Regions from separate parts of the Streptomyces sp. NPDC005791 genome, predicted to be linked through region 3. Evidence: riboswitches for the same ligand, from Rfam matches in the RefSeq annotation. Region 3 holds a riboswitch; each other region holds the start of a gene.
The links. Region 3 has a riboswitch for cyclic di-AMP ahead of ACFYSH_RS15800 (transglycosylase family protein). Riboswitches for the same ligand answer to the same signal wherever they lie in the genome.
Positions count from the first base shown of each region.

Region 1: another riboswitch for cyclic di-AMP. It lies ahead of ACFYSH_RS18085 (transglycosylase SLT domain-containing protein); the one in region 3 lies ahead of ACFYSH_RS15800 (transglycosylase family protein).
Region 2: another riboswitch for cyclic di-AMP. It lies ahead of ACFYSH_RS27845 (C40 family peptidase); the one in region 3 lies ahead of ACFYSH_RS15800 (transglycosylase family protein).
Region 4: another riboswitch for cyclic di-AMP. It lies ahead of ACFYSH_RS09545 (M23 family metallopeptidase); the one in region 3 lies ahead of ACFYSH_RS15800 (transglycosylase family protein).

Region 1 is NZ_JBIAIP010000008.1:268,370-275,548, reverse strand. It holds gene ACFYSH_RS18110 (DUF742 domain-containing protein) at 1-127, opposite strand, end outside; gene ACFYSH_RS18105 (roadblock/LC7 domain-containing protein) at 124-546, opposite strand; gene ACFYSH_RS18100 (ATP-binding protein) at 543-1,922, opposite strand; gene ACFYSH_RS18095 (SIS domain-containing protein) at 2,479-3,372, shown strand; gene ACFYSH_RS18090 (hypothetical protein) at 3,442-3,990, opposite strand; gene ACFYSH_RS18085 (transglycosylase SLT domain-containing protein) at 4,208-5,065, opposite strand; cyclic di-AMP (ydaO/yuaA leader) riboswitch at 5,070-5,256, opposite strand; gene ACFYSH_RS18080 (hypothetical protein) at 5,612-5,842, shown strand; gene ACFYSH_RS18075 (ferredoxin) at 5,922-6,113, opposite strand; gene ACFYSH_RS18070 (cytochrome P450) at 6,166-7,179, opposite strand, start outside.
Region 2 is NZ_JBIAIP010000016.1:108,907-116,085, reverse strand. It holds gene ACFYSH_RS27855 (ATP-dependent Clp protease proteolytic subunit) at 1-525, shown strand, start outside; gene ACFYSH_RS27850 (hypothetical protein) at 533-841, shown strand; cyclic di-AMP (ydaO/yuaA leader) riboswitch at 1,183-1,379, shown strand; gene ACFYSH_RS27845 (C40 family peptidase) at 1,383-1,853, shown strand; gene ACFYSH_RS27840 (LysE family translocator) at 1,872-2,507, opposite strand; gene ACFYSH_RS27835 (LysR family transcriptional regulator) at 2,580-3,494, shown strand; gene ACFYSH_RS27830 (ATP-binding protein) at 3,536-3,967, opposite strand; gene ACFYSH_RS27825 (helix-turn-helix transcriptional regulator) at 4,198-5,151, shown strand; gene ACFYSH_RS27820 (DUF397 domain-containing protein) at 5,088-5,294, shown strand; gene ACFYSH_RS27815 (8-amino-7-oxononanoate synthase) at 5,287-6,435, opposite strand; gene bioB (biotin synthase BioB) at 6,579-7,179, shown strand, end outside.
Region 3 is NZ_JBIAIP010000007.1:94,430-101,608, reverse strand. It holds gene ACFYSH_RS15815 (nucleoside triphosphate pyrophosphohydrolase) at 1-196, shown strand, start outside; gene ACFYSH_RS15810 (cytochrome P450) at 193-1,488, shown strand; gene ACFYSH_RS15805 (transglycosylase family protein) at 1,594-2,610, shown strand; cyclic di-AMP (ydaO/yuaA leader) riboswitch at 2,901-3,070, shown strand; gene ACFYSH_RS15800 (transglycosylase family protein) at 3,071-3,763, shown strand; gene eno (phosphopyruvate hydratase) at 4,089-5,375, shown strand; gene ACFYSH_RS15790 (septum formation initiator family protein) at 5,470-5,940, shown strand; gene ACFYSH_RS15785 (DUF501 domain-containing protein) at 6,005-6,553, shown strand; gene ACFYSH_RS15780 (Ppx/GppA phosphatase family protein) at 6,589-7,179, shown strand, end outside.
Region 4 is NZ_JBIAIP010000004.1:14,197-21,375, reverse strand. It holds gene ACFYSH_RS09570 (hypothetical protein) at 1-53, opposite strand, end outside; gene ACFYSH_RS09565 (hypothetical protein) at 146-304, opposite strand; gene ACFYSH_RS09560 (FAD-binding oxidoreductase) at 511-1,896, opposite strand; tRNA gene ACFYSH_RS09555 (tRNA-Met) at 2,346-2,419, shown strand; gene ACFYSH_RS09550 (PP2C family protein-serine/threonine phosphatase) at 2,696-3,853, shown strand; cyclic di-AMP (ydaO/yuaA leader) riboswitch at 4,086-4,238, shown strand; gene ACFYSH_RS09545 (M23 family metallopeptidase) at 4,250-5,290, shown strand; gene ACFYSH_RS09540 (PrsW family intramembrane metalloprotease) at 5,422-6,873, opposite strand; gene trmB (tRNA (guanosine(46)-N7)-methyltransferase TrmB) at 6,945-7,179, opposite strand, start outside.

The DNA of each region.
Region 1 (7,179 bases), on a different contig from region 3:
CCGGCGGCAGGGCCGAGTCCGTGCGCAGCAGCACGGCGAGCCGGTCGAGCGCGGGGCCGGCGGGCGCGGGGCGGCCACCGGTGACCAGGTAGGCGGGGATCAGGCGGCGCCCTGGGCCGGGGGTCATGGCCGGGTGGCAGCGTCCGGTCGGCGGGTGGGGGCGTGCATGGCCCGGGTCAGCGCGGTGACCTGCACCTGCATCTGGTAGGCGATGTTGCCCAGGTGGGCGTCGGGGGCCGCGAACAGGGCCAGCGTGGTGTTCTTGCCGGCCGGGACGACGACGGCGAAGCCCAGGTCCGACTCCACGACCGTCTGGGCCAGCCGTGGGGACTCGGCCTCGGTGAAGGCGGTGGTGAAGGCACGGGCCGCCGCGTGCAGGGTGGCCGTCATCGCGGCGACGCGCTCGGCGGACGCACGGTCCAGGCCGGGCGACGCGCCTTCGACGAGCCCGTCACCGGTGGCGACCACGGCGTGCTGCACGCCGGGCAGCTCCAACAGGGGGGTCAGCACCCAGGCGAGGTCACCGGCGGTGGGGGTGGTGCTCACGTCTCGTCGTCTCCTTGGTCGTCCGATGGGAATGCTGAGGGTGCTGGGGGCCCGGACGCCTTCCTGCCGCTGAGGGTGCCCTCCTGGAGGGCGGCCCAGGCGGCCCCGGCCTGTTCGGGGGTGCGGGGCGCGTGCTGCTCCTGGGCCTGCTGCCGAGCCGTCGGCGGAGGCGGGAGGGCTGTCCGGGGGGATCTGCGCCGCCGGGTGGGCAGTTCCGCCGTGCCCGTCGTGTCCCGGACGGCGGGAGCGGGGGCGTCGGGGGCAGCGGGCGCGTCGGGCCCCGAGGGTGCGGGTGCGGGGCTCTCGGCACCGGCCCCCCGCGCGTGCACCGGCTTCGGCGCGAGCACGGACAGGGTGCGGTCGTCGTCCATCACCGTCAGCAGATGGGCCGGGATACGCAGCATCGTGCGCATTCCCCCGTACGGCGACGCCTCGATGTGGCAGCTGAAGCCGTACCGCGCGATGAGCCGCCCGACCACGGCGAACCCGGTCTGCGGCGGGTCCCCCAGCTCGGTGAGCAGCACCTCGGAGGGGCCGGACAGCAGCGCCCGGGCCCGCTTCAGCGCGTCGTCGTCCATGCCGATCCCGGCGTCGTCCACCAGGATCAGGGCCCCGCGCCCGGCTGTCTGCTGGACCGTCACCGGCACCTCGGTGTCCGGGTGCGAGTACGCCGTCGCGTTGGCCAGCAGCTCGGCGAGCGCGATCGCGAGGGGTTCGGCGGCCCGGGCGACCAGGGCGAGCCGCTCCTGGCGCAGATGGTTGGCGACCTTGATCCGTTCATACCCCGCGACCCGGGACTGGGCGCCGAGCACGACTTCGACGAGTGAGGACTTCTGCCGGGCGAGGCCCGGCCAGGCGTCGCAGAGCACGGCTGTGGCCTGGGTGCGGCGCAGCGCCAGTTCGTTGCGGAAGTCGAGCTGCAGGATCCGCGGGTCGTCGTACTCGTGCTGGAGTTCCTGCAGCAGGTGCTGCGACTGGTTGAGCAGTGACTGGATCTTGGCGGAGGTGCCGCGCATGGCCGAGCGCGCTGCCGCGTCGACGCGTCCGCGCTCCTCCAGGACCGCCGTGCGCGCGGCCTGGACTGCCTCGGTCAGCAGACGTGCGGCGTCACCGTCTATCTCGGCGGCCTCCCGGAGACCGGGAACGGCCGCGGTCCGGTGGGAGAGTGCGGTCGCCACGGCGGGTATCCGCTTCTGGCCGAGCTGGCGGATCTCCTCGGTGAGGGCGAGGGTGCGGGCCTCGGCCGCCTTGGCCTGACGCTCGAGCAGCTCCATGCGGGCGGAGGCGGCGTACACGTCCCGCGTGGCCTGCTGTGCACGGACGGCCGACCACAGCGCGGCCGCGACGGCGATCAGGGCCACGATCCATGCCACCACGCCGTCACCGCGTCCCTGTTGTCGTCGGGGCCGGTGTGCCGTTCCACGGTGCGCCGTGCGGCGGCACGGGGAGCCCGCAGCCCCGCCTCGGTGGCGACCAGGCGCACGGCCCCTCGCCGAGGTCCACGACGTCCCCACCCCTGTTCGGCATGGGCCGATTATGCCGACCGAGATCCGGCCGCGTGTTCGGACTTGGTTACTGCGCACGCCTCTTGGCGAGAAATCGACCCTCGACCGGACCGCCTGCCGCCCGTAGGCGATCGCCCGTGGCTGTCACAGGTACTCCTCGCGGGGGATCTCCTGCCTGATGTACGGGAATGTCACCCACCGGTTCCCCACCGAACGGTGGATACCCAGACGGGGATGACAGAACCGGATGGGGCCGACTACCCACCGAGCTTGGCTGAGAACCGCCGTCATACCGACCAGAGACAAGCACCCTGTTTGCTTGTTCTTGCTCGATTACCCCGCTTAACATGCAGCATTGAACACGCGGGCATCGATATCACCCAGCCCGACCCCACCAGGTGCGCACAGCAACGGAAGCGGAGCGGACATGTCGCATGTCGAGACCGAGACAGCAGACCAGCCGGAGTGCTGGCGCCGTGCGACGGAGGTCGCCGTCGGCCGGAAGGGCGCGCTGCCCGCCGCCGGTGAGCGCGTCGCCGTCGTCGGCTGCGGGACGTCCTTCTACATGGCGCAGGCGTACGCCTCACTCCGTGAGGCCTCCGGCCAGGGCGAGACGGACGCGTACGCGGCCTCGGAGTTCCCGTTCGGGCGGGCGTACGACCGGGTCGTCGCTCTGACGCGTTCGGGTACGACGACCGAGGTGCTCGGTCTGCTGAACCGGCTGCGGGGTGCCACCCGGACGGTCGCCGTGACCGCCGATCCGCACACCCCCGTGATGGCCGCCGCCGACGACGTGGTCGTCCTCGACTTCGCCGACGAACGGTCCGTGGTCCAGACGAGGTTCGCGACCACCGCGCTGACCCTGCTCCGCGCCCACCTCGGGCTGCACACCGAGGACGTCGTACGGGACGCGGAGACCGCCCTGGCGGAGCCGCTGCCCGAAGGGCTCCTGGACTGCACCCAGTTCAGCTTCCTGGGGCGCGGCTGGACGGTCGGGCTCGCCAACGAGGCGGCGCTCAAGATGAAGGAGGCGTCCCTGTCCTGGACCGAGTCGTACCCGGCGATGGAATACCGCCACGGCCCCATCAGCATCGCCACGGCCGGTACCGCGACCTGGATGTTCGGCGCCGCCCCGGACGGGCTACGGGAACAGGTGCAGGCGACCGGGGCACGCTGGGTGGAGAGCGGCCTGGACCCGCTTGCGGACCTGGTCCGGGTCCAACGGCTGGCGATCGCCCGCGCGGCCGCCCGCGGCCTCGATCCCGACCTTCCGCGCCATCTGACCCGCTCCGTGGTCCTCGACACCGCAGCGGGGTCCTGAAACCGTCAGGGCATGCCGCGTACCGGGCCGACGTCCAGCCCGGTAGGCGGCCCTGGCTGCGGACGCGCGTCAGGCCTCTTCGAAGTACGCGTCCAGCGCCTCGTCGAGCTCCGCCGTCCACGTCTTCAGGTCACCGCGGGCGCCGGCCTCGACCTCCGCGTTGAACCACCGGCGGCTCGACAGGTGGACGGTCACGGTGAACCGGCGCCCGAAGCGGCCGGTCCTGACCTCGACCGCGCCGATCTCGGCCCAGTCGAACTCCGCTTCCTGGTCGTCGAGCCTGAAGCGGACGCCCTCGGCGTCCACCCTGATGGACCCGCGCCGGTCGCTGACCTCGAAGACGGGGCCGTCCCCGCCGTCGGGAGCCGCGTCGGCATCCGGGACGGCGTCGGCGTCCGGGACGGCGTCGGCAGCGGCCTCGGACGCTTCCACCGACTCCTCGGCGGCACCCTCGGCGGGCGCGTCCACGGCCTCGTTCTCCGGGCCGCCCTCGGGCTCCGCCTTCTCCGCTTCCGCCTCCGTCCGCGCGGGGGCAGGGGCCGTCAGGCCGGGGATGTACGCCGGGTCTGTCCCCGCGGCGAACTCGGGCTTGGTCTTCGAATCTATGCGCTGCTCCACGGCGGGCAGTATGGACGACGAACCTGTACGAGACCAGTCAGCCGGCTCGGCGCGGCCTGTCGTCGGCGCGTCGGCCGCCGTCACACGGCTGCACGACCTCCCTGTGAACGGCTGACGGGTGGTACGGGTTCCGCCGAACCCGTACCACCCGTCAGTGCTGTCCCTCCGTCACACGCCCGTACGCCGGCGCCTGTGCCCCGGCGAGGACGGTGAGGACTCAGTAGGCCCCGAAGACGTTGTCGATCGAGCCGTACTTGTCCGCGGCGTAGTTGCACGCGGCCGTGATGTTCGCGACCGGGTCGTAGCTGTCCGTCGACGTACCGGGCACGTGGTAGGCCTCGAAGGTCGGGTCGATGACCTGCAGCAGGCCCTTGGACGGGATACCCGCAGCGGCGTTGGAGTCCCAGTTGTTGATGGCCATCGGGTCACCCGCGGACTCGCGGATGATGTTGCGGTGGATGCCGTCGTAGCTGCCGGGGATGCCGTGCTCGGCCATGACGGCCAGCGACTCCTTGATCCAGCCGTCGAGGTCGTCCGTGTACGCGGCCGGTTCGGCGGCGGGAACGGCTTCGGCGGCGGGCGCGCCCTCCGCGGCGACGGTGGTGCTCGTACGCTCCGAGCGGTCGGCGCGGTCAGCGCTCTCCTCGGCACGGTCGGACGAGGCGGAGGTCTTGGTCTCTGCCTTGTCCGCCGACGTGTTGTCGGCCTCGGCGCCGATGGTCAGCTGAAGACCCGGACGAATCAGGTCGGGATTTCCTCCGACGACCTTCTTGTTGTCCTCGTACAGGGCCTTCCAGCCACCACTCACGGAATGTTCGCGGGCGATCTTGGCAAGGGTGTCACCCACGACCACGGAATAGGTGGCGTTCTCCGACTTCTGCGCGGCAATTGCCTTGCCGGACACCGCAGTAGACGTCGCCACCTTTTCGACGGAGGCCGGCTGGGCCGGGGCGGCGAAGGCACCGGTCGCACCGATCACGGGGAGGGCCAGGGCGGCTCCACCCGTGCTCACGGCAATGATGCCGCGGGTCAGCGAACTGGTCCTGAAACGACGGTGCTTACCGTTTTCGGGCATGCTGCATTCCTCTCCGTCGCCTGCGAAGTGAGCTGTCGGGTTCGGGCTGGAGATGCCCGGCCGCACGCGAATGCGACTTCACCCCGAGCCGCTCCGGAAACCGGATCGGCGCTTACCTGGGTCCCCCGCTCCTGCCGTACGAAGAAGTAGTCGGGTCACCGGGCGGCGGCAGGATTCGGCGTTCCGTCCGGAGTGATGGTGACCGTAGGCGAGAAATAGGGAAAGGAACAAGCCTGGCGCAGTGATCACAATTCATTCGCAAGATCAATTCACCGGAATTCATGTAATCCACCCCACATCGCGTCAACCGTTTCCGTTGGCACAGAAGGGAACCGACTCCCGAACCCCCACGTCCGAGGCCCACGAAGTGACCCTGGTCACCGAGTCCGATTCGGGCGATTTGCTCCCGCCCGAAGGGGTCAGGTCGCATGAAATGGCCTTTTATGGATTACGGGATTATTTTCAAAAAGCAGAGCAAATCGGGCATAAGGCTCACGGGAAGGCTGTCTGGCATACCCGGAGCGCCCGCGTGGAACCGATGCAGCCATGACTGACAACCCGTACACCTCGGTCCCCCGGATCACCGTCCTGCCCGTCCAGCCCGGGGATCCGCCCTTCCGCATCGTGGAGATCGACGGCGAGGTGATCGGCAGTGCGACCGCCATGACCGATGTCCTGCTCGCGGCCGCAGCCGCCGGCATTCCGGTCCATGACCTCGACGACCCGGAGGCCGTGCGATGGGTGGGTGGCGGCAAGCTCAGCTGGAAGCCGCGCTGAGCGGCCGTCCGGTCGCGCCGCGGCAGAGAAATGGCCCGCAACAGCCCGTACGGGGCTGCTGCGGGCCGGGGGTCTCGGGTCAGTCCTGGATCAGGATGGCGAGTGCCGGGCAGACGGCAGCGGCCTGCTGGACGTCGTCGGCCCGGTCCGAGGACGGCGTGGGGTCGAGCAGTACGGCGATGCCGTCGTCGTCCTGGTCGAACACATCGCCGGCGGCGACGACGCACTGTCCGGATGCCACGCACTTGTCCTGGTCGAGGATCACCTTCATGAGGACTCCTTGGTCGTCGGTGTCGCTGCGGAGCGGGCGCGGGGGTGAGAAGTCACCAGGCCACGGGCAGTTCGTGGACGCCGTAGACGGACCCGTCGTGCTTGAACGACAAGGCCTCCAGAGGGGCGTCCAGCCGCAGCGTGGGGATGCGCCGGTAGAGGGTGCTGTAGACGACCTGCAGTTCCATGCGCGCCAGCGGCTGGCCGAGACACTGGTGCACTCCGAAACCGAAGGCCACATGGCGCCGGGCGTCGCGCCGTAGGTCGAGCCGGTCGGGGTCGGCGAAGACCTCGGGGTCACGGTTGCCGATGTCGTTGGGCACGATGATCCCCTCGCCCGCCCTGATGACCTCGCCCGCGATCTCGATGTCCTCCAGGGCCACCCGCCGGCGGCCCGTGTGGGTGATGTTGAGGTAGCGCAGCAGCTCCTCGACGGCGCCGGAGACCACCTTGGGGTCCTCGGTGTCCCGCAGGAGGGCGAGCTGGCCGGGATGTTCGAGCAGGGCGAGGGTCCCCAGAGCGATCATGTTCGCCGTGGTCTCGTGTCCGGCGAGCAGCAGAAGGACGCCCATGTCGGCCGCGTCGCGGCGGGACAGTTCCCCTGCCTCGACGCGGGTACCGAGCCCCGACAGGAGGTCGTCCGCGGGCCGGGCGATCTTGTGGCCCACCAGCTCGTCCAGATATCCGAGCAGGTTGCCGTGGGCGGTGGCCCGTTCCTCCGGAGCCGCGCCGCGGCTGATGATGGTGCTGCTGTTCTCCTGGAAGAAGTCGTGGTCGGTGTACGGCACTCCGAGCAGTTCGCAGATGACGAGCGAGGGGACCGGGAGGGCGAACGCCTGGACGAGGTCGGTCCGCGGGGGGCCGGACAGCATGTCGTCGATCAGTCCGTCCACGATCTTCTGGACGGCTGGGCGCATCGCCTCGACCCGCTTGATCGTGAAAGGGGCCGTCACCATCCGCCGTTGGCGGGCGTGTTCGGGGTCGTCCATGAGGATGAAGCTGAAGCCGGCCCCCTTCACCGGCGCCGAACTGGGGTAGCCGGGCCGGCCGATGTCGGCACTGACCCT
Region 2 (7,179 bases), on a different contig from region 3:
CTCGGCACGCCCGTCGACGACACGGCCGCGACCGACCTGATCGCGCAGTTCATGTACCTGGAGCACGCGGACCCCGACCGGCCTCTGTCGCTCTACATCAACTCGCCCGGGGGCTCCTTCGGCGCCATGACGGCGGTCTACGACACCATGCACTTCCTCGCCTGCGAGGTGGAGACCTTCTGCCTCGGCCAGGCGGGCGCCGGCGCCGCGGTGTTGCTCGCGGCCGGCGCACCCGGACGCCGACATGCCCTGCCGGGCGCCCGGGTAGTCATTCAGCAACCCGCTCTGGGCGAGCCGGTGCAGGGCCAGCCCTCCGATCTCGAGATCCGGGCCTGTGAGTTGCAGCGCGAGCGCGAGCTGCTCACGGCCATGCTGGCCCGCCACACGGGGCGCTCCACGCGGGAGATCAGCGCAGCCATCGAACGGGACACCGTCCTCGACGCCCCAGCCGCTCTGGCGTTCGGGCTGGTGGACCACGTCACGGAGAACCGCACGCCGTCCCATCCACCGCGTCCCGCGAGGTGAACGCCCCATGCCCTCACCCCAGTTCCCACCACTGCCCGCACTGACCCGCGCCGAGGCCGACTTCATCGACTGCTACCTGGCGGCGCTCGACCAGCTCGGCCGCATCAACCCCGCCCGGGGCACCGACACGTACGGAGCGCTCCGGGCGGCTCAGGCCCTCGCGTCCCGGGCCGTCTCCCTCCGCGACGCACTGGTATCGATGCACGAGCGAGGGGAGTCACAGATCCACGCGGACACCCTGGCCAGGGCTCTGCGACTGCTGGACGGCGAGCGTCGCGCCGGGCGGGTCGCCGTGCCTCCCGCGCCGTCGAGTTGAGCGCTTTCGCCGCCCGACTCGGGTTCCCGGTGGGGTTTCCGACGCCCTTTCACGACACGCCCGGCAGGTCGATGAGTTTTCCTCGCTCGATCGGCGTAGGAGGTCCCCCTACCGAGGGACAGCCCAACTTGCGCACCGAGCACGGACACTGAACGGAATACATCGTTCCGCCCCTGGTACACGGCTGGTCCGGTGCAGCCGCCGCGGCCCCGGGCCGACCGCGTCCACCCGATCGGATCAGTCGTGAGGACTCTCACATATGCCTGCTTCAGCGAGGAAATCCGGCACGGCGTGAGTAAAGATCCCTGGGACGACAAGCCCCCGCCACCGCGGCGGGGCGGTCCGGGCGGACGCCGAGTCCTGCCGCTGTCCGGATGCCTGGTCGACAGGAATGGATCGGCAGGAGTGGAGGACCCGAGCACAACGGGCCGTCCGGATTTCCGGACAGCCCTCGGGGTGAAGCCGCTTCGCGCGGCCGGGCAACTTCGCCAGCCCGAACCCGACAGGTCATCCTTCACAGGCGGCTGACGAAGGGTTGCGCATGACTGCGCAGGTTCATGTCCGCTCTCTGTTCGCCCGGGCCGGCACGGCCTCGGTCCTGACACTCGCCGTAGGGACCACCATGTTGGCCCCCGGTTTCGTGAACGACGCCGAGGCCGCCGCCCACTCGACGAAAGCCCTCAAGATCGCGGCCTCGAAGAAGGGCGCCCCTTACAGCTGGGGCGCCGCGGGCCCCCATCGGTTCGACTGCTCCGGGCTCACGCTCTACGCGTTCAAGAAGGTCGGCAGGAAACTTCCCCGCACGGCTCAGCAGCAGTACAACAAGACCCGCCATATCTCCAGGTCGCAGCGGCAGCGCGGCGACCTCGTCTTCTTCCACGCGGGCCGCAGCGTCTACCACGTCGGCATCTACGCCGGCAGCGGGAAGATCTGGCACTCGCCGAAGACCGGCGCCGTGGTCCGGCTGGAGAAGATCTGGTCCGGCAACGTCTGGTACGGGAGGGTGCGCTGACGGCCTTCGTCGCCCGGTTCAGTGCAGCAGAGGACCGGTGACCAGCACGAGTCCCAGCGCGGTGAGCGCCGCGCCGCTGCCGCCCTCGATCGCACGGGCGGTACGCGGCCGGCGCAGCCACCGGCCCAGGCGGTCCACCAGCAGGGCCACGGCCGGAAACCAGACGAGGGCGAGCAGGACGACCACCGACGCCAGCAGCAGTGTCCTCGGCAGCGGCGGTTGGCCGGCCGGGACGAACTGGGGCAGCAGGCTCAGGAAGAGCACGGGCGCCTTCGGATTGAGGGCGTTGGTGAGGAAGCCCTGGCGCAGCGAACGTCCGAGCCCCGTGGACGCCCCGCCCTCCTCCTCGTCAGCCCCTCCTGCGGTGGCCCGTCGCCTCATCGCGTACAGGCCGCTGAGCCCGAGGTAGAGGACGTACGCGCCGCCGAGCAGCTGGACGGTGCGCAACAGCACGGGCATCGTCACGAGCACGGCGGCGAGGCCGGCGACCGCCAGGGCGGTGTGCACCACGAGCCCTCCGGCGACCCCCACCGCGGTGGCCAGCCCGGACCGCCGGGATGCGAGGGCGTTGCGTACGACCACGGTGAAGTCTGCGCCGGGAAGCGCCACCATTCCCGCGGCGACGGCGACGAAAGCGATCAGTTGTGCGTCCATGGGTCCACCCTGACCCCGTCGGCCCTTTAACGTGTACTTGCAATCTTCTGGGCCTGGCAAAAGGAACGCTTAATGTACGACCCCACGCGGCTGGCCGCGCTGGTGGCTGTGGCCGAGGCCGGCTCGATCACACGGGCAGCCGCACGACTGGGTTACACCGCGCCCGCGCTCTCGCAGCAGCTGGCGAAGCTCGAGCGGGAGGCCGGAGCCGCCCTCCTCGTCCGTCACCACCGCGGGGCGCGGCTGACGGCCGCCGGTGAGCTGCTGGCGGGGCGGGCCCGGCGTGTGCTGGACGAGATGGACCAGGCACGGCACGAGCTGGCACGGCTCGCAGGGCTGTCGGGCGGCCGGTTGAGGGTCGGCACGTTCGTGACGGCCGGGATCCATCTGCTGCCGCCGGTTCTCACCGCGTTCCGGCGCTCCCACCCCGATGTGGAGCTGGCCGTCACGGACTACGAGCCGCCCGCCGGGGTCGCCGCCGTGGCAGCGGGTGATGTGGACCTGGCGCTCACCCATGCGTACGAACCCGCGGCCGCCGGGCCGCTGCCGGCGGGGGTCTCCGCCGAGCCGCTGCTCGTCGAGGAGCTGGTGCTGGTCACCGCTCTCGGGCAGGTGCTGTCCGAGGGCAGCGGCCCGCTGCCTGTGGCCGAACTGGCGGGCCGTCCGCTGATCAGCAGCGCTCCTGATCATCCACCGCGGCGTGGGGTCGAGCGTGCGCTGGCCGAGGCGGGAGCCACCCCCGCCGTGGTGTGCGAGTCGCCCGGCTACGCCCTGGTGTGCGCCCTGGTCAGTGCGGGCATCGGCGTGGCGGTGGTGCCGGAGATGGTGGCCGCGATGTCCCCGACGCCGCTCGCCGTCCGCCGTCTGGAACCCGCCGCTTTCCGGCGGACGATCTCCGTGGTGCACCGGGGGGAGCGGAACACCGCGGCGGCGACGACGCTGATGGCTCTCCTGCGCAGCGGCTTCGGCCGGGCTTCCACCGGGTGAGGACGGTCGCGGCCCCACGCGCGGTGCGCCGGCCGACGGCGTCAGCTCCGCGCGGGGACCGGCCAGGGAAGAGCGATCGACACGGTCTTGCCCCCGTCCGGGGTGGGGCTGACTGCGAGCCGGCCGCCGTGCTCCTTCGTGAGGGCCCGGATGATCAACATTCCGCGTCCGTTGTCCTGGCGCACCGCCGCGGGCAGCCGCTGGGGACGGCGGGGGTGGCTGTCCGTCACACCGAGATAGAACTCCACGTCCCGGTCGAGTCTGAGGTCCACGGTGAAGGTGGGTGACTGCCCCAAGGTGTGCTGGACGGCATTGGTGGCGAGTTCCGAGACGATCAGCCGGATGGTGTCGGCGGCGTCGTCGTCCTGCCTCAGTCCCCATGCCGCGAGCACCTGGGCCACAAATGTCCGGGCCGTGGAGACCGAGGCCGGATCGCTCGGCAGAGTGACAGTTGCTTCCTGATGGTCTGCCATGGCGACGCCGTCCCTTTCCCGCCCTGACCGGCCCACGGCCAGCCCTGGATTGTGCTTCGCGCCAGACTGCCACCGATGTCGGCCTTACTGACGGCGATCGGCCAAGATATGCATATATCTGTCGCTCATTCCGGTGAACTCTGCTCCGCGGGCCGCGTACGGGCGCAACACTGGCCCCTCCCGAGCCGTGCCCGCCGGGGCGGCTCCTCGTACAACGGAAGGTGGGCGCCGTGCGGAACGGCCCTGTGGTGCGCCGTCGCAAGCTCGGTGAGGAGCTGCGCGGTCTGCGTCACTCCTCGGGACTCACGAGCCGGGACGCCGCCGGGATGTTGGGCTGGCATCAGTCGAAGGTGAGCCGGATCGAGACCGGGGCGAGCGGAGTGACGCCGGGTGACGTGACCCGGCTGCTGGACGCCTACGGCGTGGACGACCCGCAGTTGTGCGCGCTGCTGCAGAATCTCGCCGGTTCGGCCGGCGGCGGCGGAAGCGGGTGGTGGCACGCCTATCGCGGGCTCATCCCGCCGCAGTACCGCGACTTCATCAGCCTGGAGTCCCAGGCCGATGCCGCCCGCACGCTGGAGACCTCGGTCGTTCCCGGGCTGCTGCAGACCGCCGACTACGCGCGAGCGGTGACCCGCACCTCACTCGACGGGCTGCCGGTCGCACAGCTCGATTCCCTGGTGGAGGTCAGGCTCGCCAGGCAGGGCGTCCTCCACGCACCCCGGCCCTTGCGGCTCAGCGCCGTACTCGACGAGGCCGTACTACGGCGGCGGGTCGGCGGGCCCCGCGTCATGAAGGAGCAGCTGCACCATTTGACGCAGGTAGCTCAACTGCCTCACGTAACGCTCCAGTTGCTGCCGTTCGAAACCGGGAGCTACATCGGCCTCACAGGGCCTTTCGTTATTTTCTCTTTTCCGAACATCTCCGATCTGGATGTGGTCGTTCTTGACCATTTGATGAGTAGTCTCTATCTGGAGCGGAAAGAAGACCTCGAGGCGTACAGCTCGGCCTTCCGCACGATGCAGGCTCACGCGCTGTCGCCGGAGCGATCGCTGGACCTCATCGCCGCCCTAGGCCGCGGCGATCAGGCGGAACCTTCAGACTGCCCGAGGGGGGCACGATGTCCGACCGTCTCGCACGGCCCGCACCCAGGTGGCGGCGCAGCAGCCGCAGCACCGGGATGAACAACTGCGTGGAGACCGCGCCCCTGCCCGGCGATCAGCTCGCCGTTCGGGATTCCAAGGACACGGGCCTTCCGCCGCTGCGTTTCTCGGCGACGGCCTGGACGTCGTTCGTCGCCGGACTGCACGGTCGTCCGGTCAGCTGACCTGCCGGGGCGCCGTCGCGAGGACCGTACGCACGGCCGTGGCGATCTGTTCGCGCGCCAGGTCCGCCCGGGCGGTCAGCCGCAGCCTGGAGATTCCGTCCGGCACCGAGGGCGGCCGGAAACACCCCACGGCGAGCCCTGCCGCGCGGCAGTCGGCGGCCCACCGCACCGCCGACTCCGCCGAGGGCGCGCGGACCGACACGACGGCGGCGTCCGGGCGGACCGCGGTCAGCCCGGACGCCGTCAGCCGGCCGTGCAGTTCCGCGGCGACGGCCCCCGCCCTGGTCGCGCGTCCGGGTTCGCGGCGCAGCAGACGCAGGGCGCCAAGAGCCGCACCGACGGCGGCCGGTGCGAGACCGGTGTCGAAGATGAACGTACGAGCCGTGTTGACCAGGTGGCTGATGACCCGGGTGGAGCCGAGCACCGCTCCGCCCTGACTGCCGAGCGACTTGGAGAGGGTGAGCGTGGCGACGGTCCCTTCGCCACCCGCGAGTCCGGCGGCCTCCAGCGCGCCTCGTCCGCCCGTGCCCAGGACGCCCAGCCCGTGTGCGTCGTCCACGAGGAGAGCGGCGCCCGCGGCGCGGCAGACATCGGCGAGGGCGGCCAGCGGGGCCGCGTCGCCGTCCACGGAGAAGACGGAGTCGGTCACGGCCAGCGCGCGTCCGTCGTGCGAGTGGAGTGCCTTGCGCACCGCTTCGGGGTCAGCGTGCGGCACCACGGCCGTGGCGGCCCGGGAGAGCCTGCATCCGTCCACGATCGAGGCGTGGTTGCCGGCGTCGGACACGATCAGCGAGTCGTGTCCGGTGAGCGCCGTGAGGGCGGCGAGGTTGGCCGCGTAGCCGGAGGAGAAGACCAGGGCGGCTTCGAAACCACAGAAGGCCGCGAGTTCGCGTTCGAGTTCCGCGTGCAGTGCGGTGGATCCGGTGACGAGCCGCGAGCCGGTGGCCCCCGCACCCCATGTCCGTGCCGCCTCGGCCGCGGCGGTGGTGACCTCCGGGTGCCGGCTCAGACCGAGGTAGTCGTTGCTCGCGAGGTCCAGCAGTTCCGTCCCGGCGGGCCGGGGGCGCAGCGTCCGGACGAGTCCGGCGTCGGCACGGCGCCGGGCCTCGTCGTCGATCCAGTCGAACGGGGCGTAGGACATGGGCGGGTCCCTTTTGTAGGCAGCTCACAGACCCTAACCGGGTGCGCAACAGGCCAGGGTGTGGCAATACACACAGCATCGACCGGCTCTACTGTCCGGTTCCTCCTTGGCCGATGGCGGTGCCGTACGTCAGGATCAAGGCCATGGACCTGCTGAACACGCTGGTGGAAAAGGGGCTGCGGCGCGAACTGCCGACCCGTGACGAAGCGCTCGCCGTGCTGGCGACCTCCGACGACGAACTGCTCGACGTGGTGGCCGCGGCCGGAAAGGTGCGCCGCCAGTGGTTCGGCCGGCGCGTCAAACTCAACTACCTGGTGAACCTGAAGTCCGGTCTCTGCCCGGAGGACTGCTCCTACTGTTCGCAGCGGCTCGGCTCCAAGGCCGAGATCCTCAAGTACACCTGGCTGAAACCGGACGAGGCGAAGAAGGCCGCCGCCGCAGGGGTGGCGGGCGGCGCCAAGCGCGTGTGTCTGGTGGCCAGCGGCCGGGGGCCGACCGACCGTGACGTCGACCGGGTGTCGCAGACGATCGAGGCGATCAAGGAGCAGCACGAGGGCGTCGAGGTGTGCGCCTGCCTCGGCCTGCTCTCGGAAGGCCAGGCCGACCGCCTGAGGTCGGCGGGCGCCGACGCGTACAACCACAACCTCAACACCTCGGAGGGGACGTACGGGGACATCACGACCACACACACGTACGCCGACCGGGTGGACACCGTGCAGCAGGCCCAGGCCGCCGGGCTCTCGG
Region 3 (7,179 bases):
CGCGGGTCTGGACGCCGCGCTCCCCGAGGGCGACGGGGTCGGCTACCGGCTCCTCGCCCTCGCCGTACGGGCCGAGCAGGACGGCACGGACCCGGAGGCGGCCCTGCGGGCGGCGGCCCGCGCCTACCGGGACGCGATCCGCGCGGCGGAGGGACTCGGGGGGCCCGGGGCCGCTCCGGATAGCGTCGAGGGGTGAACGACAGCCCCGAGACGGCCTCCGAGCCCGACGCAGCGCCCGAACTCTTCACCTGGGAGTTCGCCACCGACCCGTACCCGGCCTATGCCTGGCTCCGCGAGCACAGCCCCGTGCACCGCACGGCGCTGCCCAGCGGTGTCGAGGCCTGGCTGGTGACCCGGTACGCCGATGCCAGGCAGGCCCTCGCCGACACCCGGCTCTCCAAGAACCCGGCCCATCACGCGGGTTCCGCGAACGCCAAGGGCAAGACGGGCATCCCGGGGGAGCGCAAGGCCGAGCTGATGACGCACCTGCTGAACATCGACCCCCCGGACCACACCCGGCTGCGCCGTCTCGTGTCCAAGGCGTTCACCCCGCGCAGGGTCGCGGAGTTCGCGCCTCGGGTCCAGGAACTGACGGACCGCCTCATCGACGACTTCGTCGAGAAGGGGAACGCGGACCTCATCCATGACTTCGCCTTCCCGCTCCCCATCTACGCCATCTGCGATCTGCTGGGAGTGCCGCGCGAGGACCAGGACGACTTCCGAGACTGGGCGGGCATGATGATCCGGCACGGCGGTGGGCCGCGGGGCGGGGTGGCCAGGTCGGTCAAGAAGATGCGCGGCTACCTCGCCGAACTCATCCACCGCAAGAGGGAGAATCCCGGCGACGACCTGATCTCCGGGCTGATCCGGGCGAGCGACCACGGCGAGCACCTCAGCGAGAACGAGGCCGCTGCCATGGCCTTCATCCTCCTGTTCGCGGGTTTCGAGACGACCGTGAACCTCATCGGCAACGGCACCTACGCCCTGTTGCGCAATCCGTCCCAGCGTGCGCGCCTGGAGCGTTCACTGGCCGCGGGGGAGACGGAACTGCTCGACACGGGTCTCGAGGAGCTGCTGCGCTACGACGGGCCGGTGGAGCTCGCGACGTGGCGGTACGCCACCGAATCCGTGACGCTGGGGGGCCAGGACATCGCGGCAGGAGACCCCGTTCTCGTGGTGCTGGCCGCCGCCGACCGGGACCCGGAGCGATTCCAGGATGCGGACACCCTGGACCTTGCACGGAGTGACAATCAGCACCTCGGATACGGACACGGCATCCACTACTGCCTGGGGGCGCCGCTGGCACGGCTGGAGGGGCGGGTGGCGCTGGCAACTCTGCTGCGACGCCTCCCCGACCTGCGGCTTGCTGCGGAACCTGCCGATTTGCGCTGGCGCGGAGGGCTCATCATGCGGGGACTGCGCACGCTTCCCGTCGAGTTCGGTCCAGGGCATCCGGCCGAAAGAGGTGACAGCCTGTCAACTCCGTGACTTTCACGTGATCTCCGCTGCATCGACTTGTGACACACGTTCGAGTGGGGCTAGGTTCACCGTTCGACTCACCCGTCACATGTCAGTCACACGGAAGGCAATCCCATGGGCTCCGCGACCGGCAGACACCGTCGCCCCCGCCAGGCACCCGCCATCGTCGTCGCCGCCGGCGTCACGGGATCGGCCATCGCCATCCCGCTGCTCGGCGCCGGCAGCGCACAAGCCGCAGACGCGTCGACCTGGGACCGGGTCGCCGAGTGCGAGAGCGGCGGCATGTGGAGTGCCGACCTCGGCAACGGCTACTACGGCGGCCTGCAGCTCTCGCAGGACACGTGGTCGGACTACGACGGCACGGACTACGCGCCCCGTCCCGACCTCGCGAGCCGCTCGCAGCAGATAGCTGTCGCGGAGAAGGTGCTGGACGACAAGGGCCCCCAGGCGTGGGCCAGCTGCTCGGTGATCTCCGGGCTCGCCCTGGACGAGGGGCTGCCCGGTGTCGACCCGGGCGACGAGCCGTCCGCCGAGCCCTCGGACACCGTGACCCCGTCCGGGACCCCCTCGCCCGAGGCGTCGGACCCGGCGGACGAGAAGGCGGACACGGACGAGGACTCGACCGGCACCGAGGACGCCCGGAACGCCGACGGCTCCGACGACGCGACGGACGACTCCGAGGGCGGCGTGGACGACAGCACGGCCGGCGGCACGGCGGGCCGGGACGACGTGGCCGGCACCTCGCCGTCCGCCGGCCCGTCCCCCGAGACGCCCGGTGCGTCGAAGGGTGACGGAACGACGGGTGGGAAGCACCGCGGAGTCCCGGCCCCCGAGGCGAGCGCCGAAGCCGGTTCGGGCGACGGGCGGGACGCCGGACGGCACGCCTCGCGTGGCGACTCCGGGGCGCGTCAGGGCGTCGAAGGGACCACGTACACCGTCCGCGAGGGCGACAACCTCTGGGCGATCGCCGACGAGCAGGAGCTCTCCGGCGGCTGGTCCGCGCTCTACGAGGCGAACAAGGACGAGCTGGGCTCCGACCCGGACCTGATCCTTCCCGGCCAGAACCTGGACCTCGGTCTCACCGGGGCGGGCGCACAAAGCGAACCGGCGGAGACCACCGCCACCGACTGAGCAGAAGCGCGAAAATGCTCCCGAAACAGGGGCAGTTCAGAGGCCTATGTCCACTTATGCGTAAGTGAGACATGGGTCTCTTTGCTTCAACTGGCGCGTCCCGTCCGTCCGATCCGTCCATATTGGCTCCGACCTGCGAAAACGACGCGACCTGCCGGGCCGGTACGTGCTGATTGGTCGTTATGTCCATCTTTGAATGTGGGGGTTGCGTGTGTCTACGGTCGGAGCCGCTCGCACCGCGGGCACCTTCGACCGTCACGCCGAATCCTGCCGTCGGCCGAAGGGGACCGACGCGTAAAGCGCCGTAGGCAGGAGCGGGGGACCCAGGTAGGCGCCGGACCCGGCCGTCGGAAGACGGGCGGGCGCGGCTAGGGGTGAAGTCGTCCGCGGGAGCGGGTGACCGGGCAACTCACAGGCCCGAACCCGACAGCTCACCTCGTAGGCGTCGGTGAGGAGAACCATGCTGCTTTCCAGCAAGGGCAAGCACCGTCGCCCGTCCAAGGCCGTCCGCATCGCGACCCTGGCCGGTGTCACCGGTGCCGCCGTCGCCGTACCGCTCATGGGTGCGACCGGCGCCTCTGCCGCCTCCGTCGACACCTGGGACGCCGTCGCCCAGTGCGAGTCCGGTGGCAACTGGTCCATCAACACCGGCAACGGCTACTACGGTGGCCTGCAGTTCTCGCAGTCCAGCTGGGCAGCGGCCGGCGGCACCCAGTACGCCGCCCGCGCCGACCTGGCCACCAAGGGTCAGCAGATAGCCGCCGCCGAGAAGCTCCTCGACCTGCAGGGCCCGGGTGCCTGGGCCTGCGCCGGTGCCGGCGGTCTGACGAACGACGGTGTCGACCCGGGTGTCGACACCGGCTCCGAGAAGAACGGCGACACGGCCCCTCAGGCCGCGCCGGAGCGCAAGGCCGAGCAGCCGACCACGCGCAGCGAGAAGCGTGAGGCCCCCGCGAAGACCGTCACCACCCCGACCGGCCAGAAGGTCGAGAAGGGCGACGGCGAGTACGAGGTGAAGGCCGGCGACACCCTCGGCAAGATCGCCGACGCGAAGAAGGTCAAGGGCGGCTGGGAGAAGCTCTTCGAGCTGAACGACGACATCGTCGACGACGCCGACCTGATCTTCCCGGGTCAGCAGCTCCACCTGAAGTAACCGTCAGGAGCCCGGGGCCCCCTCCTGCCCCGGAGGCCCGGCCCGGCGCGCCGCCCCCGCGTGCCGGGCCGGCGCCGTTTCCGGCCCCCGTCACGGGTGCGGACACGGCTCCGGCCGGAGGTCCGACGTGAGGGGGAGCGTTCAGTTCTTGTGGTTACTTACCAGTAGAATTTCGGGGCTTTGCCCGTAATGCAGGTCCTTGGGTCCTTTTTCGTCCCAGGGGACGGGCGGACGGCCGACGGAGCGGGCCGAGCCGGTTAGGCTCGTGGCGCAAGGCCACAGTAACCCTGCACAACCAGTGTCAGATCCCAGAAGGAGATGCCTCGTGCCGTCCATCGACGTCGTCGTAGCCAGGGAAATCCTCGACTCCCGGGGGAACCCCACGGTCGAGGTCGAGGTCGGCCTCGACGACGGCAGCACGGGACGTGCTGCTGTTCCCTCCGGAGCCTCCACCGGAGCGTTCGAGGCCATCGAGCTTCGCGACGGTGACCCCAACCGTTACCAGGGCAAGGGCGTCGAGAAGGCCGTCCTCGCCGTGATCGAGCAGATCGGCCCGGAGCTCGTCGGTTACGACGCCACCGAGCAGCGCCTCATCGACCAGGCGATGTTCGACCTGGACGCGACCGAGAACAAGGGCTCGCTCGGCGCCAACGCCATCCTCGGTGTCTCGCTGGCCGTGGCGCACGCCGCGTCAGAGGCCTCCGACCTCCCGCTGTTCCGCTACCTCGGCGGCCCGAACGCGCACCTGCTGCCCGTGCCGATGATGAACATCCTGAACGGCGGCTCGCACGCCGACTCCAACGTGGACATCCAGGAGTTCATGATCGCGCCGATCGGCGCCGAGTCCTTCTCCGAAGCCCTTCGCTGGGGCGCGGAGATCTACCACACGCTGAAGAAGGTCCTGAAGACCAAGGGCCTGTCCACCGGTCTCGGTGACGAGGGCGGCTTCGCCCCGAACCTCGAGTCCAACCGTGCCGCCCTCGACCTCATCATCGAGGCCGTCAAGGAGGCCGGCTACGTCCCGGGCCGTGACATCGCGCTCGCGCTCGACGTCGCCGCGTCCGAGTTCTACAAGGACGGCGTCTACGAGTTCGAGGGCAAGTCCCGCTCGGCCGCCGAGATGACCGAGTACTACGAGGAGCTCGTCTCCGCGTACCCGCTGGTCTCCATCGAGGACCCGCTGTACGAGGACGACTGGGCGGGCTGGAAGGTCATCACCGACAAGCTCGGCTCCAAGGTGCAGATCGTCGGTGACGACCTGTTCGTCACCAACCCCGAGCGCCTCGCCCGTGGCATCGAGGAGGGCTCGGCCAACGCCCTGCTCGTCAAGGTCAACCAGATCGGTTCGCTGACCGAGACGCTGGACGCCGTCGAGCTGGCCCAGCGCAACGGGTTCAAGTGCATGATGTCCCACCGCTCCGGTGAGACCGAGGACGTCACCATCGCCGACCTCGCCGTCGCCGTGAACTGTGGTCAGATCAAGACCGGCGCCCCGGCGCGCTCGGACCGTGTCGCCAAGTACAACCAGCTGCTGCGCATCGAGGAGATCCTCGACGACGCCGCGGTGTACGCCGGCCGTTCGGCGTTCCCGCGGTTCCGCTTCGAGGGCTGACAGCCCGCGTCCGGAGCACCAGCCTCCGTCCGTCCCCGCATCCGGTCCCGTACCGTGTGCGGGGACGGACGTGCGTAACGGGGAGGCGTGAGACATGGCCGGGAAGGACCGCGACCGGTTCTCCACCGCTACCAGGCTGCGACTGCTCGGTGAGCAGACGGCGGCCCGTGTCTACCGGTCCCAGAGCCGCCGGCAGGCCCGTCGCTCCCGGCTCACCGGCCGGGCCGCGTTCCTCGCGCTGATCGTCTGCTCCCTGGTGGTGGCCCTCGCGTATCCGATGCGCCAGTACATCTCCCAGCGTGACCAGATCGCGGAGCAGGAGAGGCTGTCGCAGGAGACCCGCGAACGGACCGAGGAGCTGCGCGACGAGAAGGCGCGGCTCAAGGACGACGCGTACATCCGCCGTCTCGCGCGCCAGCACCTCCACTACGTGCTGCCCGGGGAGACCGGTTATACGGTGGTCGACCCGGACGCGGCCGAGGTGCGGCGGGGAGAGCCGGGGGCGACGGGGCGGCCGTGGCACTCGAACCTCTGGGACGGCGTCGACAGCGCGGACCGCGAATGAGCACCGGCCGTCCCCCGTGTACGTACCGATTCATACAGTCCGACCGATGACATTCAAGGCAGGCATGGACACGCCCCCTCCGCAGACCGAATCCACCACGCCCACCGATGTGGACATCGCCGCGTTCGAACTCCAGCTGGGCCGGCCGCCGCGTGGGCTGCGCGCCATCGCGCACCGCTGCCCGTGCGGCAACCCGGACGTGGTCGAGACGCAGCCCCGACTCGAGGACGGCACGCCGTTCCCGACGACGTATTACCTGACCTGCCCGCGTGCCGCGTCCGCGATCGGCACGCTGGAGGCCAACGGGGTCATGAAGGAGATGACCGAGCGGCTCGCCACGGACCCCGAGCTGGCCGCCGCGTACCGCGCCGCCCACGAGGACTACCTCGCGCGGCGCGACGCCATCGAGGTCCTGGAGGGCTTCCCGAGCGCGGGCGGCATGCCGGACCGGGTGAAGTGCCTGCACGTCCTGGTCGGCCACTCGCTGGTGGCGGGCCCCGGTGTGAATCCGCTGGGCGACGAGGCGATCGCGATGCTGCCCGAGTGGTGGGCCAAGGGGCCGTGCGTCACCCCGTGCGGGGCCGACGACGCCGGGTCCGACGCGTCGTCCTGAATTCCTCGCGCCACACGTACGACCACAGGAGCCCCATGACCCGCGTTGCCGCCATCGACTGCGGTACCAACTCCGTCCGCCTGCTCGTCGCGGACCTGGACCCCACCACCGGGGACTTCACCGAGCTCGACCGCCGGATGAGGATCGTCCGGCTGGGCCAGGGAGTCGACCGGACCGGCCGGCTGGCCCCGGAGGCGCTCGAGCGCACCTTCGACGCATGCCGTGAGTACGCGGCCGCGATCGAGGAGCTCGGCGCCGAACGGGTCCGGTTCGTCGCCACGTCCGCCTCGCGGGACGCGGAGAACAGCGACACGTTCGTCCGCGGCGTCGTGGACATCCTGGGGGTCGAGCCCGAGGTCGTCACCGGGGACCAGGAGGCGCAGCTCTCCTTCGACGGCGCCACCAAGGAACTGGTGGGCAGTGATCACCTGGAGAAGCCGTACCTCGTCGTGGACATCGGCGGCGGCTCCACCGAGTTCGTCGTCGGTGACGACCGGGTCCGCGCCGCCCGGTCGGTGGACATCGGCTGCGTCCGCATGACCGAACGTCACCTCGTGGTGGACGGGGCCGTCGTGGATCCGCCCACACCCGACCGGATCGCCGCGATCCGTGCGGACATCGGTGCC
Region 4 (7,179 bases), on a different contig from region 3:
GCGGCGATCAGCAGGACCACTGCGAGGACGACCACGCCGATACGGATGCGCATGGTCACCCAACGACCGTGCGGCCGGACCGGTCACTGGAAGCCGTTCACCGGAGCCCGGTCGCTCGGGCCGGTGCGCGGCCCCTCCCGCCCGGTCATTCGTGTTCGTCGGGGACCGGCGGAAGGTCGGGCTCGATGAACAGGTTCGCGTACTGCGGCGTGGGCCGCGGGGCCGTGGAGCCCTCGTCGGGGGCCGCCGTCGCGGACGCGCTGTCGGAGTGCCGCTGGATCGTGCGGGCAGGCATGTCGGTCATCTCTGGTGTCCTGTACGTAGGTGAGTGGTGTGCCCCGCGACCGAGCCGCTGCGGTAGATACCGGACTGGTCCCGACCGGTAGGGCGACGAGGTGCCGCTGCCGGTGCCGCGCCGCTCCGGGGGCGTCCGGAATCATCATGCGGTGCATGCAGACTGTAACCCTCCCAGCACGGCTTTCCCCCGGTATTGCGCACCCGGGGTGACGGTCAGTGCGGCGGTGCGGGCTCGATGTTCTGGTTTGCGTGGAAGAGGTTGTGCGGATCGTAGGCCCGCTTGGCCTCCGCGAGCCGGTCGTAATGGCCGCGGTAGGTGGCCCGGACCCGGTCCTGGGACTCGCCGGCGCCCAGGAAGTTGACGTAGCCGCCGCCCATGGAGTGCGGGTGCAGCGCTTCCCAGTATCCGACGGCCCACTCGCGCAGTGCCGCCGCGTTGGCGGGGTCGGGGTCGATGCCGGCGATGACGCCGGACCACAGCGCGTCGCGGTAGGCCCAGGCGGTGTCGTCGGGGCCGACCCGGCCCGCGGCCCCGTCGACCGGGTACAGGTGCATGGTCGACAGGCCGGTGGGGAGCTTCTCCGCGAAGGAGGCGTGTACGTCGACGGCGTCGTCCGAGATCCGGTCGAAGAAGTCTCCGCGCCAGTACCACTGGAGACCGGCCGGCATGAGGGCGTCGAACATGGACTGCTGGGCCGGGTAGGGCATCGGCGCGGTGAAGTGGAAGGCGGGCGGACCCGGTTCGTTCACCACGGAGAGGGTCTCGCCCAGGGCTTCGGGGTCCGCCGTCGAGGACCAGATGACCCCGCACATCTTCCGCCCGTGGATCTCCTCGGGGAAGGGCGGACCGGGCGGGACGGTCAGCGAGGCGAAGAAGCCGTACAGATCGTCCGGTGCCTGCGGCAGGAAGTCGCGGTACCAGCGCATGACGTCGTGGAAGAGTTCCAGGGGCCATACGGTGATGGCGACCCCCACCGTGTCCACGGGGTGCAGCTCGAAGTCGAACGAGGTGACGATGCCGAAGTTCCCGCCGCCCCCGCGCAGCGCCCAGAACAGGTCGGGGTGCTCGCTCGGGTTCGCGGCGACGAAGCTGCCGTCGGCCAGGACCACGTCCGCGGAGACCAGGTTGTCCGACGAGAGGCCGTACTTGCGTGTGAGGTAGCCGTGCCCGCCGCCGAGGGTGAGACCGCCGATGCCTGTCGTGGACATGATTCCTGCCGGGGTGGCGAGACCGAACGCGTGGGTCGCGTGGTCGAAGTCACCCAGCGTCGCCCCGCCGTCGGCCTGGGCGGTCTGGGTGGCGGGGTCGACCCGCACGCCACGCATGGGGGACAGGTCGATCGTGACGGCGTCGTCACAGAGGCCGAGGCCGGGACCGCTGTGCCCGCCGCCCCGGACGGCCACGACCAGGCCGTGTTCGCGGACGAAATCGACGGCCGCCATGACGTCCGCCGTGTCGCGGCACTCGACCACGGCCGCCGGCCTCTTGTCGATCATGGCGTTGTAGACCGTACGTGCCTGGGCGTACTCCTGATCATCCGGGCCGATGACCGGGCCGCGCAGAGTGGTTCGCATCGTTTCGAGCAGGGCGCCGTCCATGACCGTCTCCTGACGCGCATGCGCCCGGCCTCCCCTGCCACCGTCGCATCGGGTGAGGCTGCTGGAGCGGCACGGGCACCCGGAGATGCCGCGCAGACGGGACCGAACACCGAAAGGCTTGTGATCCCAGCCTCCCGCCGCTCCGGATGCCGCGCAATCGCGGGCGCCCGGCCCGGTGGGGTCATCCCAGCGGTGCGGCCGGGACGTCCGCCCGGAGGCGCGGCGGCGGGCTCCGTCGTGCCCCTGCGCAGACGCACCACGAGCAGGATCGGAGGGTGCGCGAACACCCCTGGGCGCGTCACTGTGCCGGGCAACTCCCTGGCACACGCCCCTTGTTGTCGCATCGAGTCGGGCCGGGAGGTTCCCCGGCCGGGAGGGGGCGGAGAGGGGCGGGCGCCGTAAGTGGTCGGAGCACCCTCCTGGATGCCGTAGAGTTGCAATCACAACGGCGCGGGGTGGAGCAGCTCGGTAGCTCGCTGGGCTCATAACCCAGAGGTCGCAGGTTCAAATCCTGTCCCCGCTACTGAAGACAGTGGCCCGGATCCTTTCGAGGATCCGGGCCACTGTCATATGCCGGGAAGGAACTACCATCGGTACGGAGACGGAACAGCCGTCTTCGTACGGGATGCACAGACGATCCACGCGCAGCACCGGCTCTCCGGCTGACCCCCGGTGGGTGGCGCTCCGGCGCACTCCTCCCTTTGGCCGATGACGAGTCGCCGCTCGGCGCGGCTCCGATCAGCCTGGACGGGGCGCGGTACCGTCCGCAGCCGTGGGTGGACCGGGCAGGAGTGCACAGGTGGGGAAGCGGGACGGACGGCGAGGGGGCGCTGTGGGGAACGCTCGTTCCCGGCGGTTCGTGCGCGCGCTGCCCGCCCTGATGATCTGCGCCGGGTTGGTCTTCGACCTCGTGACGCCGCCCGCGGTCACGGCCGTCCCGTTCTTCGCGGCCGCCCCGCTGATCGCCGCGCCGTTCTTCTCGCCGGCCGGGACGGTGCGGGTGGGAGTGGTCTCGATCCTCGTCGTGCTCGCCATCCGGGTCTCGGACGGCACGCTCGCCGAGGTCGTGCCGGCCACCGATCTGCTGACCCTGTTCACCGTCGCCGCGCTCTCCCTCGTCATCAACCGCGTCGTGCGCCGCGGGAACGAGCAGCTGGCCTCGGCCAGGGTCATCGCGGAGACGGCGATGCGCGCGGTGCTCCCGACGCCCGAGGACCGGATCGGGGGGCTGCTGGTCGCGGCGAGGTACGAGCCTGCGCAGGCGGACGAGTTCGTCGGCGGTGACCTGTACGCCGTCGCGAACACCCCGTACGGGGTGCGCCTGGTCCTCGGGGACGTACGGGGCAAGGGGCTGGACGCCGTGGCGGCGGTGGCCGTCGTGATCGGGGCGTTCCGGGAGGCCGCGGAACAGGAGTTGTCGCTGGAGGGGGTGGTCCAGCGGCTGGAGCGGGCGCTGGCCCGTGAGGGCTCCCGGCGGGGCGGGCTCGACTCCATGGAAGGGTTCGTCACCGCCGTCCTCGCGGAGATCCCGGCCGGTTCGGACACGATGCGGGTCGTCAACCGCGGTCACCCCGAGCCGCTCGTGCTGCACGCGGACGGGGCGCTGGACGTACTGTCGCCGACCGCGCCCGCGATGCCGCTCGGCATGGGGCTGGACGTGTGGCCGGACCGGTCGGACGAGTGGACGCTGCCGGCCGGTGCGATGTTCCTGGCGTTCACCGACGGGCTTTCCGAGGCGCGGGACGCGAACGGTGTCTTCTACGATCCGGCGGCCCGGCTGCGCGGCCGGCTGTTCCCGGGGCCCGAGGAACTGCTGTCCGCGCTCACCGACGACGTACGGCTGCACACCGGCGGCCGGTCGACGGACGACCTGGCGCTCCTGGCGGTGGGACGTCCCGCGCGCGGCCAGCAGGAGCGGCGGACGACCGTGAAGATCGTGCGACGGGACGGTGAATGACCGTCGCGACCGTCGGTAGTCGAAGGACCCCGCTCCGCATAACATTTGACGCACCGTCAGAAAGTGCTGGTCGGTCAAAGGTCACTGAAGTCGCCCGTTTGCGCCCGGTTGGCCCCTGAAAGTCCTGGCCGGAGTGACGAACGATCTGTAGGAACAGCTTGGATTCGGACCCGGGTGTCTATTAACGTTCGATAACGCAGCGCGGTTGTACCTGCCGTCGCAAGAGGCGGCACCGTGCGCAGCGCCGAATTCCGCAAGGGAACCGGGGAACCACCTACATGGGGTGAATCGGACACCTGTGTCTCGTGAGAGACGAAGGGGCCCGTAGGAGACCTTCCTGCTCCGAACCCGTCAGCTAACCCGGTAGGCGAGAAGGAAGGAAAGGAGAGCGCCCACGTGGCGTCCAATCAGCCTGCCCCCGAGGCACCGTCATCCTTCAGGACCGGCAGCCTCGGTGACGAGGACAGGACGTGGGAGGAATGGAACCCCACCGAGGAGTCCATCCGCCCCGTGCGCGGCCGGCATCGCGTAGCCAAGCAGCGCGGTCTCGCCCGTAGCTCCACCGTCCTCGGCGTCGGCGTCATCGCGGCCGTGGGAGCGGGTGGCATGGCCACCGCTCAGAGCAAGCCGCCGGTCTCCATCTCTCTTCCCGATTCCATCGCGGACAATCTCCCCGACGCCAAGTCCCTGCCCGGCGTGGGCGCGTTCATGTCCGACGGCTCCGACTCGGAGCACGAGACGGTCGCCGCGTCCTCCCCGCTCACCACCGCGGGCATCACCGCCGCCGAGGCCCAGCAGGGCACCACCGACGCCGGCGAAGCGCTGCGGGCCCGCATCCTCCAGCAGGCCGAGCAGCAGCAGGCCGGCGCCGACGCCCAGGCCAAGGCCGCTGAGGAGCAGGCGGCGATCGAGGCGGCCACGGTCCAGGCGGCGAAGCAGCAGAGCGATGCCGAGGCCGAGGCAGCCGCGAAGAAGAAGGCGGCGGAGGAAGCTGCGAAGAAGAAGGCGGAGGCCGAGCGCCTCGCCAAGCTCGCCGCGAGCTACGCCGTCCCGACCTCCTCGTACTACATCAGCTCCACCTACGGTCAGGCCGGTTCGATGTGGTCCTCCGGGCACCACACCGGGCTGGACTTCGCGGCTCCGACCGGCACCCCGGTCAAGGCGGTCCACAGCGGCACGGTGAAGTCGGCCGGCTACTCCGGCTCGTACGGCTACCGCACGGTCCTGGAGCTCGACGACGGCACCGAGGTCTGGTACTGCCACCAGTCCTCGATGGATGTGACCGCCGGACAGCGGGTCACCACCGGCGAGACGATCGGCCGCGTCGGCGCGACGGGCAATGTGACCGGCGCGCACCTGCACCTGGAGATCCACACCGCGGACGGCTCGGGCATCGACCCGATGAGCTGGCTGCGCGGCAAGGGCCTCACGATCTGATCCCCTCAGAACCCCGGCGGCCCTGACGACACCCCCCGACGTCAGGGCCGCCGGTCCGTCCGGGGGCCCGGACTCCTCCGGCCTGACCCGGGCGGGCTCCTGGCCTGGACGGCTCCTGACCCGGACGCTTTCTAATCCGGCGGGGCGCGGTGCCTGCCGTTCTCCAGATACGGGTTGTAGCCGCCGTAGTGCCGGTGCGGCGCGGGCAGGTGCTGGGGAGGCGGCCCGCCGTGAGGGAGCTGCCGTGGGAACCCCGGCGGCGCGGGTGGCCGGTGGACGCGCAGCCGGCCCGTCGCGTGGGCCGCGTACGTCAGGGCCGGGCCCGCGATGTCCCGGCGCTGCCAGAGGTGATGCAACAACTCCTGCTCGCGGGCGGCGAAGTCCGGCCCCACGCCGTCATGACGGGCCCTCCGGCGCAGCATGGCCAGCGAGGTCGCGAACGACTCGTACTCCGCCACGGCGCGGGCCGCGGCCCGGCCCCGGGCGCGGTCCGGGTGGCTGTTCCAGTGCCTGGCCATGTCGCGGGCCACGCCCCGCGCCCGCATCGAGGCCAGCGCGAGAGGCTCGGCGGAGGTCAGCCAGCCGGCAGCCGCGTACACCGGTAGCTCGGTGGAGAGCGTGCGCAGCTCCCGCCGGCGTGACCAGATCGCCAGCCAGGTCACCAGGGCGAAGGACGGCACCATGAACGCGCCGTACACCGCGTAGAAGCCGTACGGCCCGAAGGACGACGAGCCGTTCCACAGGGCGTGCATGCCCATGGCGAGGACGAGCCCGAGCAGAGGCAGGACGATCCGGCGGACCCGGTGGCGTGCGCCGCCGAGCGCCGCCATGCCGAAGCCGATGCCGGAGAGCACCGTGAACAAGGGGTGTGCGAAAGGCGACATCACCGCACGGACGAAGAACGTCCCCGCCGTCACGGAGGCGAAGCCCGTGGTCCCCATCTGCTGGTCCTCGCCGAAGGCGTTGCCCAGGTAGAGGATGTTCTCGGTGAAGGCGAAGCCGGTCGCGGTGAAGCCGGCGACCACGATGCCGTCGACGATCCCGCCGAACTGCCGTCTGCGGAAGAGGAAGATCAGCAGGACAGCGACGGCCTTCGCGGTCTCCTCGACGACCGGGGCGACGACCGTGGCCCCGAGGGTGTCGGCGCTCACCGGGTCCGCGGTGGCCGTCGCTATCCACCGGGTCGCGAAGGAGTTGGCGATGATCGCCACGAGCGCTGCGGCGCACGCGCCCCAGGAGAAGGCGAACAACAGATTCCGCCAGGGCCCCGGTTCGACCCGGTCGAGCCAGCGGAACGCCGCCATCAGCAGCGGCACGGGCAGCACGGCCAGGCCCAGCCCCACCAGAAAGCCCTCGGTGCCCGTCTGCCGGCGCACCAGGGCCAGGATCACCAGACCGCAGAGCGCGAGCACCGTGACCACCGCGCCGGCTCTGAACGCCTTGCTGCGCCAGACCATGCCGACGATGCGGGGCCGGTACCGCCACTGGCCTCGCTCCGGGACGCCGCCCAGGAACTCGTCGAGCCGCTGCTCCTCGAGAACCGGGACGACCGGCTGCTGGTGTTGCACGGACCCCTCGGACACCGGACGACCCTAACGAGAGCCACTGACACCTGGCCACGCCGTGGGAGGCCGGCCGGCCGGGCGATGGCTGATCAGCGACGGGTGAACAGCACGTCGTGCACGACGTGTCCCTTGTCCAGACCTTGGCCCTCGAAGCGGGTCAGCGGCCGGAACGCGGGCCGGGGAGCGTAGCCGCCGTCGGCCTGGGTGTTCTCGAACAGGGGGTGTGCGGTGAGGACGTCCAGCATCTGCTCCGCGTACGGCTCCCAGTCCGTCGCGCAGTGGACGACGGCGCCCGGCTTCAGCCGCGGCGCCACCAGGTCGAGG